2 regions of the Paenibacillus sp. BR1-192 genome follow, and region 1 is predicted to be linked to the other one. Evidence: riboswitches for the same ligand, from Rfam matches in the RefSeq annotation. Region 1 holds a riboswitch; the other holds the start of a gene.
What was found. A riboswitch is a leader RNA that binds a small molecule or an ion and turns the genes downstream of it on or off. The one in region 1 is predicted to bind thiamine pyrophosphate.
Positions count from the first base shown of each region.

Region 2: another riboswitch for thiamine pyrophosphate. It lies ahead of P0X86_RS27810 (ECF transporter S component); the one in region 1 lies ahead of tenA (thiaminase II).

Region 1 is NZ_CP120718.1:1,450,264-1,457,431, reverse strand. Features, by position in the region: gene P0X86_RS06235 (BglG family transcription antiterminator) at 1-58, opposite strand, end outside; gene thiE (thiamine phosphate synthase) at 309-983, opposite strand; gene thiD (bifunctional hydroxymethylpyrimidine kinase/phosphomethylpyrimidine kinase) at 980-1,987, opposite strand; gene thiM (hydroxyethylthiazole kinase) at 1,984-2,826, opposite strand; gene tenA (thiaminase II) at 2,883-3,569, opposite strand; TPP riboswitch at 3,711-3,814, opposite strand; gene P0X86_RS06210 (VOC family protein) at 4,078-4,578, shown strand; gene P0X86_RS06205 (ABC transporter substrate-binding protein) at 5,687-6,712, opposite strand; gene P0X86_RS06200 (FecCD family ABC transporter permease) at 6,910-7,168, shown strand, end outside.
Region 2 is NZ_CP120718.1:6,068,278-6,075,445, reverse strand. Features, by position in the region: gene P0X86_RS27825 (helix-turn-helix domain-containing protein) at 1-459, shown strand, start outside; gene P0X86_RS27820 (SDR family oxidoreductase) at 1,073-1,927, shown strand; gene asd (archaetidylserine decarboxylase) at 1,991-2,794, opposite strand; TPP riboswitch at 2,960-3,072, shown strand; gene P0X86_RS27810 (ECF transporter S component) at 3,164-3,793, shown strand; gene P0X86_RS27805 (ABC transporter ATP-binding protein) at 3,786-5,462, shown strand; gene P0X86_RS27800 (energy-coupling factor transporter transmembrane component T family protein) at 5,459-6,265, shown strand; gene P0X86_RS27795 (TetR/AcrR family transcriptional regulator) at 6,422-6,991, shown strand; gene P0X86_RS27790 (DMT family transporter) at 6,996-7,168, shown strand, end outside.

The sequences.
Region 1 (7,168 bases):
ACAGCCGGTTCGGTTCCATTAACAAATTGCGAAAAATCTCTTTTTGCCTATTATTCATTCCGATCCCCTATTCAACTTAATGGGAGTGCTCACTCATCGCAGAGCGGGTGCATTGTCCTACGTATATCATATCCGGGTCTCTATGGCAAACTGATCTGGGAGGTTACACGAGAGTGGATCAAAAGAAATGGCATATTGACGGAAAAGCTGAGCATATACAGTATTCTAAAATCCAACGTAAACAAAACAAGGGTGCCGCAGAAGTCGGCCCCCTTGTTTCATGATCCGATTTTAATCCCTCTTACATCTTAAGAAATTCTTCCGGTCGTACATCGTATCTTACCTATAAAAGCCTCTACAACTTCCCGCGCCGACTCCGCTCCCGTCACGGCGGATATCACCGCCACGCCATCCGCACCCGCTCCAATCACTTCCTCCACGCGCTCCACGGTAATCCCGCCGATCCCAACGATCGGCAGGTGGATTCCAGCTTCGCGAAGCTCATGGAGAATGGCCGGGCCTTGCGCAGTTTTGGCATCATCCTTCGAGCGGGTCGGATAGATCGGCCCGATGCCAAGATAGTCGGCGCCGTGGAGAATCGCGCGCCGCGCTTCCTCCACCGTGTGGGCGGAAACGCCGAGAATCCGGTTGCCGATCCGCTCGCGGACGGAAGCCGCGGATTCGTCGCCCTGGCCGACGTGCACGCCGTCGGCGTTCAGCTTCAGTGCCAGCTCCACATCGTCATTGACGATGAAGGGCACGCCCGCTCGACGGCACTGATCCTGAATCCGGCAAGCCAGCCGAATCATCGGCTCCCCGGCGAGTGCTCCATGTCCCTTCTCACGGAACTGGACCATGGTTGCGCCTCCAGCCAATGCTTCCTGCACGACCAAGCTTGGCTCGACGCTGCAGTTCACGCTGCCGAGCACGAGGTACATCCGCAGATGCCGCCTCATCATCTCGGGTGCCACTCTGCCCGTCATCGCAGCACCTCCTGACGGCGGCGATTGTATGCCCAATGATTGGTCGGGCCCTGTCCCTGCCCCAGGTTCAATCCGTCCTCAATGGCCGCTTGAATGAATAAGCGCCCGCTCTGAATCGCATCGAGTGCGCTCAAGCCTCGGGCCAGGCCTGCGGTAATGGCCGCAGAGAAAGTACAGCCGGTACCGTGCGTATGAACGGTATGGATTCGTTTGCCATATAATTCTGTGAAGGCCGTACCATCGTATACGAGGTCGATGACCGGGGGATTTTCCGGATTACCGTCATCGTTGGAAAAGAGCGAACGGACCCCTCTATACTCCCCAGCAGGCATGGCAGTGCTCGTTTGACCGTACGTCCTTTCGGACTGAGGCAGCTCTTCCTGCTGCATACCCGTCGATATAGCCGGTCCCCTGTCTCTTTCGTGATCCGTACCTTCATCGCTTCCAAGCATTCCCTCGTCATGACCGCCTTTGATCACAACGATCCTGGGCCCCAGATCATGAATACGCCTCGCCGCTTCTTTGCGATCGTTCATCGTGCGGATACGCATCCCCGCCAATACTTCGGCCTCCGGTATATTGGGGGTGACGATCAACGCCAGCGGCAGCAAATCTTCTCTTAAAGCCTGCACCGCTTCGCCCTGCAGCAGCTCCGCTCCGCCCTTGGCGATCATCACGGGATCGACAACGACCTTCCCCCAGCCGAATGCCCGAATCCGGTCAGCAACCAGCCGAATGATCTCGGCGTTGAACAGCATGCCCGTCTTCAATGCATCTATCCCGAGGTCCGATCCAACCGCTTCAATCTGCTCCGCAGTTGCTTCGGGCGGCAGCGGATATACGCCGTGAACCCCCAAAGTATTCTGCACCGTGATCGCGGTAATCGCCGACATGCCGTACACGCCGAGTTCCTGGAAGGTTTTTAGATCGGCCTGAATGCCGGCGCCGCCACCGCTGTCAGACCCGGCAATCGTCAGGGCACGGGGTATGCGAGCCTCGCTCATCGCGTGCCTCCGGCAGCCGCCGCTCCCGCTTCCAGCACAGCGGCATACCCTTCCAGCGATCCTGGATGAAGCTTCGCCAGCTCGTCCAGGAAAGTTATCTGGAAGCTTCCCGGTCCCAGATCTGCCGTTCGCTCAGCAGCTTTCGCCGCCGCGGCCCCATAGAAGGCCAGACCCGCCGTACCTGCAAGCAGCAGGTTTGCTTCCACCGCGGCAAAGGCACCCAGCACCGAGGTCAGCAGGCAGCCTGCGCCGGTCACCTTCGTAAGCAGAGCATCCCCTCCGGTAATGATGCGCACTTCCGTTCCATCGGTAATCACGTCCTCTTCACCGGTAATGGCCACGATCGTGCCTAACTCGCGCGCCGACCGCACGGCCAGCTCGGCATGATTGCTGCCTGCGCTATTGCCTGCGTCTACGCCCTTGATCTCGCGGATCTCCCCGATAAGGTGAGCGACTTCAGCCGCATTTCCGCGCACGAGCGAAACCTTCACCTCGCTTAGGATCCGCAGCGCCGACTCCGTCCGAAAACGGGTCGCTCCCGCGCCGACCGGGTCCAGCAGCACCGGCACGCCATGGGCATTCGCCGATTGCCCGGCGATAATCATCGCATCCACCAGCTCGCGGTTCAGCGTACCGATGTTCAATACGAGCGCGCCCGCGATGGCGGCCATATCCGCCACTTCCTCCGGCGCGTAAGCCATCACCGGCGACGCGCCCAGCGCGTACAAGCCGTTAGCCGTAAAATTCGTAACCACCACGTTCGTCATATTGTGAACGAGGGGGCTCGTCTGCTGTACCTTCGTTAAAAGCGCCGAAACCTCTTTTTCCCATGAATGCATTTATATCAGCCTCTCTTCGCTATAATGGAATTCCATGTGCTTGCGAACATCGCTCTTTACAGCACGGCAGCCTCCAACTGCACCGGCCATTCCTCCTGCTTATAAGCCATGTCCCAGAACAGATACTCCAGCTGGCAGCTCAGCATGAAATGCTCCCTCATCCGTTCCCGCTCGGCTGCCGTCGCACGATCCGCCCATGCATCGAGACGGTCGCGGAATTTGGCTGTCGCGTCTTCCCCCCGGTTTCCGTAGAAAGAAATCCAGTCGTAAAACGGATGGGAGGCATCCGGCTTCACCTCATTCAACAGCTTGCGGCCAATCTCCAGGTACGTCCATGGGCACGGCAGCAGCACGGCCATAATCTCCCCCAAACTACCCTCGTGCGCCACCGTCAGCATATGACGGATGTAATGATGCGCGGACGGAGCCAGCGGATATCCTTGAAGCTCCTCATAGGTCACCCCGGCAGCTGCGCAAAAATTCTGATGCGGGTGCACCTCGCTGTGCAGGATGAATGAAATCTGTTCGTTAAAGGCCGCAATCTCTTCCCGGCTGGTCGATTTGGAAATGGCTATTCCGTATATCCGCATGTAGGCATTCAAATACTCAAAATCCTGCTTCACATAGTGAATCAACTGCTCCCGCTCCAGATTCCCCTCGGCAATGCCTTTTACGAAGGGATGATCGAAGATTGCTTGAAAAATGCCTCCCGCCTGCTGACGGAGCTCTTGCGTGAAACTCATGTTTGTCCCCACCTCCAACATATTGAAGAGCAGGAAGTCCGTAAGACACGACTTTTCAGACAACGCTAAAAAGCCGCCCCGAAAACTGGAGCGGCTTCGTCAACAAGCCCGGGTGCGCCAAAAAAACGCACCGAGACCTCATATTCGAAGGCTCCACTTTCCTACGCTAGTACGAACTAGATCAGGTTCAAAGGGTCCAAGATACGCTCTTGTCTCAGCCGCCAACGGCTCCCCTAGTGGACTTCCTATTCTTTTGTCTAATACTGTACATAGGTTTGAGGGTAGTGTCAAACGTTAACAGTTTGTGGACGGAACCTCAAGCTCGAACCTTCCTCCGACCGCGTGATTGTGACGATGTACGGTGGCGGCTGTCTTTTCGCAAGATAAAAACGCAGGCTACCCCAAACTCATTCCGGAAACACTGACGCTCAGCTGTCATATATGCCCCCGCATAATGAGTGCATAAGCACAATTCAAATAAATGAAATTTAAAGGAGCGAGCGTATTTATGACGTACCGATTGAAAACGGTTAAACCCATTCCGGATGGCTACACCTCCGTGACGCCGTGGATCATCTCAAGAAACTCCGCAGCGCTGATCGATTTCCTCAAGCAGGCTTTTCGAGCCGAAGAGTTAGCCCGCGTCTATGTTGGCGATGGTGTCATCGGCCATGCCGAGGTGCGAATCGGGGATGCCGTCGTCATGATGTTTGACGCAAAGCCGGAATGGCCGGATAGCCCGGCATACCTCCGTTTGTATGTTGAGGATTGCGATGACGTGTATCGGCAAGCGCTGGCCGCAGGTGCGGTCTCGGTGACGGAGCCAACGACCTTGTTCTTCGGCGATCGGGTGGGACGGGTACGGGACCCGTTCGGCAACTTATGGTGGGTACAGACACGAATGGAGGACCTCACTCCGATGGAAATGGAACAGCGTGCCCAAGACCCGGAATACATCCAAGCGATGACCTATGTTGCAGGGGCGGAGATCGTGGTGAAGATGTCGTAAAAAGTTACCGTGAAGCGAGCGTTATTACAGGGAGGACATGGGTGGATTCGGTGTCCCAGGGGTGTGCATGGATGGCTGCTGACCAAAACAACTTAGAACACCATAACTTAGAGTAGCTTTGGGTTAGAGGTAGAATCCGGTATATAGTTGGTGCTACTACTGGTCCTGGTACTACTACTGGTCTTGGTGTGACTACTGGTCTTGGTGCGACTACTGGTCTTGTGCGACTACTGTTCTTGGTACGACTACGGTATTGATGCTACTACTGGTCTTGGTGCTACTACTGGTCTTGGTGCGACCGCTCGAGGACTAGCGGACTGAGGATACGTTATTTAGCTGAATAGGCGTAATTTTTGATGGCTAACGGACACCAGATACGTTATTCATAGAATATGATGGCAAAAGGACAGTCTATTGCGGTAATAAGGGATCCTGTGTCCGTTTGATCTAAGAATCGAGGGTTAATCAGGGAAATAAGGGATCTGGTGTCCGTTAACTGGTGGTCTAGGTGCGACTACTGGTTTTGTTGCTATTTTTTCGTCTTGGTGCTACTGCTCATCTTGGTGCGATTACTAGCCTGGTGCTGCCTCTCGTGTCTAAATGCTACAGCTGGTCTTGGTGCTACTACTGGTCTTGTGCGACTACTGGTCTTGGTGCGACTACTGGTCTTGGTGTGACCGCCCGAGGACAAGCGGACTGAGGATACGTTATTTAGCTGAAAAGGCGTAATTTTTGATGGCTAACGGACACCAGATACGTTATTCATAGAATATGATGGCAAAAGGACAGTCTATTGCGGAAATAAGGGATCCTGTGTCCGTTTGATCTGAGAATCGGGGGTTAATCAGGGAAATAAGGGACCCTGTGTCCGTTAACAGGTCATGGTTAGCGGCATGATGCCCGGAGTTGGTTAGGCTGTACTGGCGAGCGATGTGACATACAACTGCATACCGGCGGTACTTCGACGTTGCGATGCTGGCGACGCGCGATGTTAAAAAAGGAGGCATCCCAAAAGATCCCAGATCTTTCGGAGTGCCTCCTTTATCCGCTTGTTCCTAGCATCTTCCGCTATACGATGATACTAGCCTTCAGCATCCGTCTTCATTCCTTACTGAATGCCGTAAAACTCCTGCAGCTGGTCGATCATCAGGTTGGCCGCCAGAATGCCGCCTGCCGTATTCCAGATCGCGTCATCCACTTTGTGGGCTTGACCGTTCTTCACAACGTTCAGGTTCTTCCACAGCGGATCGTTGATCCATTCCTGCTCGGTCTGGTTGGCGCCGCCATCCCCTGTCTCATAAGTGAAGTAGAACAGTCTGTCGGCTTCCACCTCAGGCAGACGTTCCTTCGTGATCTCGTCCACGAAATCGTCCTTGGCATTCTTAGTCATGTCGTTGCGGGCGATGCCGATTTTATCGAAAATAACGCCCGAGAACGTATTGGTATGGTACACCCGGGTCTTGCCTGCCATGAAACGAACCACGGAGACGGTTTCGTCAAGCTTGCTGCCGGCCTTCTCTTTAAACTCCTGGATCCGCTTGTCGTAGGCTGCCAGAAGCTCTTCGCCTTCCGACACTTTGTTCAGCGCCTTGGCATACAGTTCAAAATTGTTCTGCCACTCGCCGCGAAGATCCTCGGCAAAAACAGTCGGCGCGATCGCCTTCAATTGCTCGTATACTTTTTCCTGACGCATCTTGTTGCCGATGATCAGGTCAGGCTGCAGACCCGCGATCAGCTCGATGTTCGGCTGGCTCTCTTCCCCGACAACGGTAACGCCTTCCATCTGGTCTTTAATATGCGGATACCAAGGATCCCCCGTCCAGGATCTAATGGCACCTACCGGCTTCACGCCCAAGGCCAGAAGCGCCTCGGTTCCTTCGTTCGTGAGGACGACGACCTTTTGAGGCGTTCCTTTGATCGTTTCCGTCCCCATGGCATGCGTAACTTCATACGATTCGCCGCCGGCAGCAGCGCCGCTGTTGCCCTCTGCGGTATTCGTCGTGTCGCCGCCCGCGTTGCTTGTCCCTTCTTGCGCCGGGCTTGCTCCGCACCCCGCAAGAATCACGATCATGATCAGAGCCAGCAAGCTAAACTTGAGGCCTCTTCCCCGTTTCTTTGCCATTCCTGTTCCCATTCCTATCTAAATCCCCCTTGTGTCATATCCCGCTATTTGAAAACCATTATCAATCACTGATTCAAAACTATAAAGGGTTTCGTGAAAAATATCAATATATTTGTGAGAATGATTATCAAGCTCATTGACAGATAACGTCCCTTCACCTAAAATTCATATGAACTTAATTATTCATGGACTTAAGAAAGTGAGCATATATGCGCGTATTCGGACTATTGATATCGCTATTGGCGCTGGCCGCTGCCGTCATGGGCAGCATCGCATTCGGAGTAACGAACATCCCTCTTCATCAGGTATGGGAATCGTTCACTCACTTTAACGGAAGCAACGAACATCTGATCATTCTCACGGCAAGGCTTCCTCGAGCGCTCATTGCCGTCGCCGTGGGGGCATGCCTTGCGGTTGCGGGTGCGCTCATGCAGGTCATCACGCGCAATCCGATTGCATCGCCGAGCA
Region 2 (7,168 bases), 2.6 Mb from region 1:
TTCGAATATTTGCTTGCACGCTATGTGCGTTTGTATCTGGACAAGCCCTATGGTTCACTGGAAGAGGGCCAGCTCATTCTGAAGCAGCTGATGATTCATCTGCTGCGCTCGGATCTGGATGCGCCGGTGGTCAAAAAAGCAAGCAATCAGCTGTCCGAGGCGATCCATGAAATCGCGAATTACGTCCGCCAGCACCCGGGGGTTCCCCATCGGGTCGAGGATTTGGCGGCCAGAGCGGGGTTGTCTCCCCGCTACTTCTCGATCAAGTTCAAGGAGCTGATCGGCACGCCGGTGCAATCCTATATCATTCAGATGCGGATCGAGCGGGCGCAGCATCTGCTGCTGCATCAAGGGATGAACGTAACGGAAGTGGCCGACGCGCTGGGTTATCGGGATATTTTCTTCTTCAGCCGACAATTTAAGCAGTATACGGGCAAGAGCCCATCCGAAATTCGGTGATTCCCCGCCCTTCCATAACTTACCTGCTTGGTGGAAGGGGACTATGGGTTTCATAGCAAGCGATTTAGGGTAAAAACGACGTACAGTTTCATTTTAAGATATCAGAAAGTATAAATTCGAAGCAAGAGCCTTCCTGATATCGCAAGAAAAACTTCCGTTAAATGCGGTCTGTCTTCTATGCAAGTACGTCGATAGACGTTTTTCTTATGAAGGGGGAGAGGGGAATGAGCCCAAGAAGACGGGTGCGTGGACGTTTCTTCAGTCGTGGCGGCTGCGGTATTTTCAGAAATCGCTTGCGCCGCATGAAGACAACGAATCCGGATCATCAGGACGTTTGGTTTTAAAGGACCTTGGCCTACATACGGGTGACGTTGAATCCCGTTATCATATACGCATTTCGCTGGAAACACGCAAAAGGGAGCTGACAAGCTCCCTTTTTTATTGGGATTAATTTTATAGGTCAGGACTCGGACTGCATTGCAAACATTTGATATATTGGGAATATACATAAAGCGCTTAAGAGCAAAGCTCGAAACAGATTAGGCATTATGGATATAGGAAGGGTGACGGGTGTGAAGGAGAAAGTGGCATCGACGGAGCCGGCGGTGATCCGGTGGTAACGGCGGGAGCAGGGAAGGTTGCGCTGGTCACGGGCGCGTCGAGCGGGTTCGGACTGCTGATCAGTCTGGAGCTGGCAAAAGCAGGTTATGACGTGGCCGCGGGTCTTCGCAGACCTGAGGCGGCAGCAGAGCTGTTGGCTCAGGCTGAACAAGCAGATGTTACCGGGCGTATTCACATCTTCCGATTGGATATATGTGCCGAGGAGCAGGTCAAGGCTGCTGCTTCGGCGCTGGAGCAGAAGTTCGGCCGCTTGGACGTGCTGGTGAACAACGCCGGCGAGGCGGTGGGCGGCATGGTGGAGGAAGTGCCGCTGGGGGGCTGGCGAAAGCAGATGGAGACGAATTTCTTCGGGACCGTATCGGTGACGCAGCATATGCTCCCGCTGCTGCGCAAGACCGGACGGTCCAAAATCGTTCTCATGAGCAGCATTAGCGGCAGGGTCGGCTTTCCGGGTTATGGTCCCTATGCGGCGTCCAAATTTGCGTTGGAGGGGTTCGGCGAGAGCCTGTCCATGGAGTTGATGCCCTTTGGCATCGATGTCGTGCTGGTCCAGCCCGGTGCCTACGGCACGCCGATCTGGAATAAGAGTTTTGGGGAGCTGGCGGTCAAGGAAGGATCACCCTACAGCGGTCTGCTGAAGGGCGTGCTGGACTATTCCGAGCGGACGGCCAGGGAAAGCGGAGATCCGCAGGAGGTAGCCCGTCTTGTGGCAAGCATATCGTCCATGACCAAACCGAGGTTCCGCTATACGCTGCCCCGAGGCACGCGGCTGACCGCGCGGATCAAGGGACTGCTGCCGGATCGGCTGTTTCAGCGGATCATTTACCGGCTGCTGAACAGGCGGTAATCCTTCATCCGTCGAATGTTTCATGGACTTAGCTTATAGCGCATGCTTGGAAGGCGAAAGGAATTACCCTTTTCGGGCTGTGGAAGGGTGCAGCAAACCGAGCAGTTCTCCCATCTTCACCTTGGAGCCCGGTTCCAAGTCACCGCGGGGTGTAAATGTGCCGTTCTCCGTCAAGAGCACGACGGTAGAGCCGAATTCAAAGTACGCAAGTTCGTCGCCAATGTCGTATTTCTTCACGCTCTCGTCGGCATAACGGATGCTGCTTACGTTCATGGCTCCGACCTTCACGACCGCAACTTCGCCGAATTCATGGGCAATATAGGTAATGAGGCGCTCGTTGCGGCTGAGCACGTTTCGGATATGGGTCATCGCAAAATCGTTCACGGGGTATACCCGGCCCTTCAAATGCTCGCTTTCCGCTTGAATGCCGGTTACCGGGGAATGTATGCGATGATAGTCGGTCGGGCTTAAATACAATACGAATGCATAACCGTTGATATAATTCTCCATTCTCGGTGACTTGGCGAGCAGCTCGCTCAGGGTATAATCCTGTCCCTTGACGCTGAGGATGGTGCCGGCGTTGACGGCGCACATCGCCGAAATCGTGGCATCGACGGGGCTTACCATGGCATCGGCGGTGTCGTCTATGGCGCGCAGGCCTATTTTTAACCGGCGGGAAAAGAATTCGTTCAACGAACGGTATTCGTGGATCTCCTTCTCCGCTTCATGCGCCGGGATTTGGTAGATTCGTATAAATGCAGGTATTAGATGACGGCTCAGCCGGCTGTGGGAACAATGCCCCATGATGCGGGACAGCCACTTGCGGGAGGACAGCTCGGTCATCAGACGCAGCAATTGTTTAGCCATGTCATTCTCCTTTGTGCATAGGTGTCGGCAATAAAACGTTGGTGGAAAAGCCAATCACTCTGATATTGACATAGAATGAGCCGGAAATCAATAAATAGCCATTTTTGAAAAAAGGTTCTTGCTAATTGGGGAACGAATGTGTATTTTAAGATTAACATGAAACCGAATAGGGAATACGGGGGCTTGAGTGAATCAGGCTGAGATTGCAGCTGCTATCCGCTGTTGACCGTTAATCTGAACTGGGTAATGCCAGCGTAGAGAATATCCGACCCTGCCTACATAGGGCCTATTTTTCCGTCTGCGCGTTTTTCCAGACGGTTTTTTGTTGTGTTTATACAAAAATAGCGGTGGAGAGGGGAATGTGTTGTTATGGGAACGTCAGTGCAGGAAAAATTGGGGGTACAGCCTAGAAAAGGGCTGCGTTTAAGCGATATTTTGGTGACGGTGCTGGTATCGCTGGTGCTTGGCGTCATTTATCATTTCTGGGGATCGGTTTACAATCTGCTGAAACCGCTGTTCTTCGAAGCGGATGAACTGTTATACGGCATGTGGTTCGCAGCGGCCACGCTCGCTTACCTGCTGATCCGCAAGCCGGGAGTGGCCATCATCGCGGAGGTGGCGGCGGCCCACGTGGAAGTGCTGTTCGGGAGCGGCTGGGGACTGACGCTGCTGCTGTACGGTCTCATTCAAGGGCTGGGCGCGGAATTGGTATTCGCGGCGTTCCGTTACCGGAGCACCTCGGCGTGGACGGTGGTGATTGCCGGGGCCGGCGCGGCGGTCGGCTCGATGGTGATGGACTTCTATTACAGTTATACCGATGATCTTCAGACCTGGATGTTCCTCGCCAAGTATGGCATGCGGATTCTCAGCGGCGCCGTCATTGCCGGCTTGCTCATGCTGCTGCTGGCCAAAGCGTTGGACCGTACGGGCGTCACATCCCTGCTGCGCCCTGCGTCCAAGAAGGATTATGAAGCACTGGATGATCCGCGTCATGTCTAAAACCGCCGCCCGCTTGGTTTCGTCTTCAACCGCGGAGGCGGTTACGGAGCAGGCCGTGCATGTGGAGGGATTGCGCCTGAAGTATCCGGGCGAGGAGCGTTTGATGTTTAAGGACTTGTCCTTCTCGGCTGCCCGCGGGGAAAAGGTGCTGCTGCTCGGTCCGAGCGGCTGCGGCAAATCCACGCTGCTTCAGGTGCTTAGCGGGATGATTCCCCGCGCCACGGAGGTGCCGATGAAATGCGAAGCCCAGCTGGTGCCTCGCTCTTGGGGATATGTATTCCAAGATCCGGATACCCAGTTCTGCATGCCGTACGTGGATGAAGAGCTGGCCTTCGTGCTGGAGAACCTCAGCGTTCCCCGCGACGAGATGAAGGAGCGAATGCAAGCCGTCCTGCATGAGGTTGGGCTTGACCTTCAGGAGCTGCATATGCCGATCAGTCATCTGTCGCAGGGGATGAAGCAGAGGCTTGCGCTGGCTTCGGCCCTTCTGCTGGAGCCGGAGGTGCTGTTCCTCGATGAGCCGTCCGCCCTGCTCGACCCGGAAGGCAGGGAGCAAATCTGGTCAGCGGTGAAGGCCGTATCGGAAGGGCGTACGCTGATTATCGTGGAGCACCGGATTGAAGAAATGGCCCAATACGTGGACCGCGTGGTGCTGTTCACCCCGGATGGCGCCATTCTGGGCGATGGTCCGCCGGCAGCGATATTCGCCGAGTATGCGCGCGAGCTTCAGGCGTATGGCATCTGGTATCCCGGCGTATGGGAGGATTATGCGGAGTCTCGGGCAGGACGGGAGCTGTTTGCTCCGGTAGACGCGCCAGGCGATGAGCTGGGAAGTCTCTTGCCTGAGGCAGACTCATCGTTTGCCCACCTTGGGGAGCCTGTCATTCGGTTAGATGATTTCCGGGGACTGCGATGGGAGAAACCGGTCGTCTCTCTTCCTTCGGCTGAGGTATATCCCGGAGATTTCATTGCGGTGATCGGGCCCAACGGCGCAGGCAAAAGCTCGTTGCTGCTCAGTTTGATGGGGCTCCTGCGCGCCGAAGGGACCTATGTGCTCTGCGGGGAGGAGGTCATCCAGGGCAAGCGCAGGAAAGTGCGGAAGAAGAGAGAGCGGCAGCTGCGCCAAATCGGATTCGTGTTTCAGAATCCGGAGCTTCAGTTTCTGACGGAACGTATCGGCGATGAGGTGATGTACTCGCTGCTGGTGGACCATATGCCGCCGGAAGAAGCGAAGGCACGGGCCGACCGCTGCCTGGAACGCTTTGGGCTGGACGGCATGGATAACAGGCACCCGTACCAGCTGTCGACAGGCCAGAAGCGCCGGCTGAGCGTTGCCACGGCCATGGCAAGGCAGCCGGCCGTCCTGCTCCTGGATGAACCGACCTTCGGACAGGATGCGCGGAACACGTTCGCGATTCTGGAGATGTGCGAACGGCTGCGCCGCGCCGGAACCGCCATTCTCATGGTGACCCATGAAATGGAGATCGCGCAGCGGGCGGCCACGCACATCTGGGAGATTCGGGAAGGGCGGTTGACGTCAAGTTTGCCTTCCCCGCGCTGGTGTAGCGGGACGGAATACGGACGGGAGACGGGCAAAGCGAATCATACCGATGCGTCGCGGGATACGCTGGCTGCATCCGGTCATCTCCATACGGGGGTGAACGCATGAATATATGGAATCCTGTGCGGATCACTTGGCTGCACCGGGCGAATCCGGTGGTGAAGCTGGGACTGATCTGTGCGCTGTTTTTTATGACGGTGCTGACCCATGATCTTGATTTCGTCATGTATCAGGCCTTTATCTTTATGATTTGCCTCGTGGTGCTCAGCGGGGTGAAGCCGTGGAAGATGCTGCTGTTTTTCATTCCGTTCCTGCTTGCCTTCATATCGTCCGCCTCTTCCATGATGCTGTTCGGTAAGGGGGAGACGATCTGGTGGGAATGGGGATTGTTCCGGGTATCGGAAGAAAGCTTCTATCGGGGACTGCATCTGGGCTTTAAGGGGATTGCCTTTGCGTCAGAAGGGCTGCTGCTCGTGACGACAACGTCCTCGGTGGATTTGTTCTACAGCCTGATGCAAAAGCTGAGGCTGGCGCCGAAGTATGCGTACAGCTTCATGGCCTCGATCCGGCTGTTGCCGATGGTCTGGGAGGAATATGTGATCCGCCGCCAGGCTTTGAAGGTACGGGGAGTCCGCCCGATTCGGGGAGTTCGCGGCATGGTGAACCGTGCAGGCATGTATGTGGTGCCGCTGCTGGCGCAAAGCATCCGCCGGGCACACCGGGTGGCTGCTGCGATGGAGGCGAAGCAATTTGACGGGGACCGGGCGAAGGCCCGAACGTATTATTACCCGTCACGATATTCCCGCTACGATCTTCTGGTCGTCGGTTTACTGGCAGCCGCCGCCTGCTGCGCCTATATGGCGGCCGGATATTTTCCTTGGTTCGGCATTGGCGACGTGCGGTTTGATTAAACCGTTGTTCTCCGGACAAGGGCCTGCTTACGGCTTGTAAGCAGGCTCTTTTTTTGTTGATAACTCCAGAGGGTCTGGATTTTATGCTGATTGAGGCGTTATAATACTAATGGTACCAATAAAGTATTTTCAGTACCAGAAAGAGGGTTTGGTCACTTGCGCGAGCGAATATTAAATGAAACGATCCGTTTGATTCAGCGGCAGGGGTTTACGTTTACGGTCAGTGATCTGGCCCGCGGCCTTGCGATTAGCAAACGGACGATATATGAGCATTTTTCATCCAAGGAAGAAATCGTTGAGCATATCATTGACGGAATGATTCGTCACATCCAGCTGCGCGAACGCGAAATTGCGGCGGACGAGACGCTTACCGTTCTGGAGAAAATCCATCAGATCCTGATCTGCCTGCCTCAGGAGACGGAGAAGATGGATTTGGGGATGCTGCCGGATCTGAAGCGGTCGCATTATCCGCAGTGGGAGAAGCTGGACACCTTTTTCCGGGAAGAATGGGACATTGTCACCGAGCTGATGGAGCAGGGCATGGCTGAAGGCAGCATCAAGCGGATTCATATGCCGCTGTTCATCGACCTGTACCTCGGGTCGCTCCATCAGATTTACGATTCGAGGGCGACGGTGAAGCATCAACTGCCGCTGGGGGAGCTGCTGCAGTCCGTCATGGATATTTTATTGTTCGGCATTGCCGCTGAGAAACGGAAGGGGTCTTGAGATTATGCATTGGGTCTATCTAAGTTTGGCTATTCTGTTCGAGGTGGCGGGCACGCTGAACATGAAGCTATCGGAAGGATTCAGCAAACCGCTGCCAAGCGTGCTGCTGGTCGTGTTCTATATTTGCAGCTTGAGCTTCCTGACATTGAGCCTGAAGCAGATTGAAATATCCGTGGC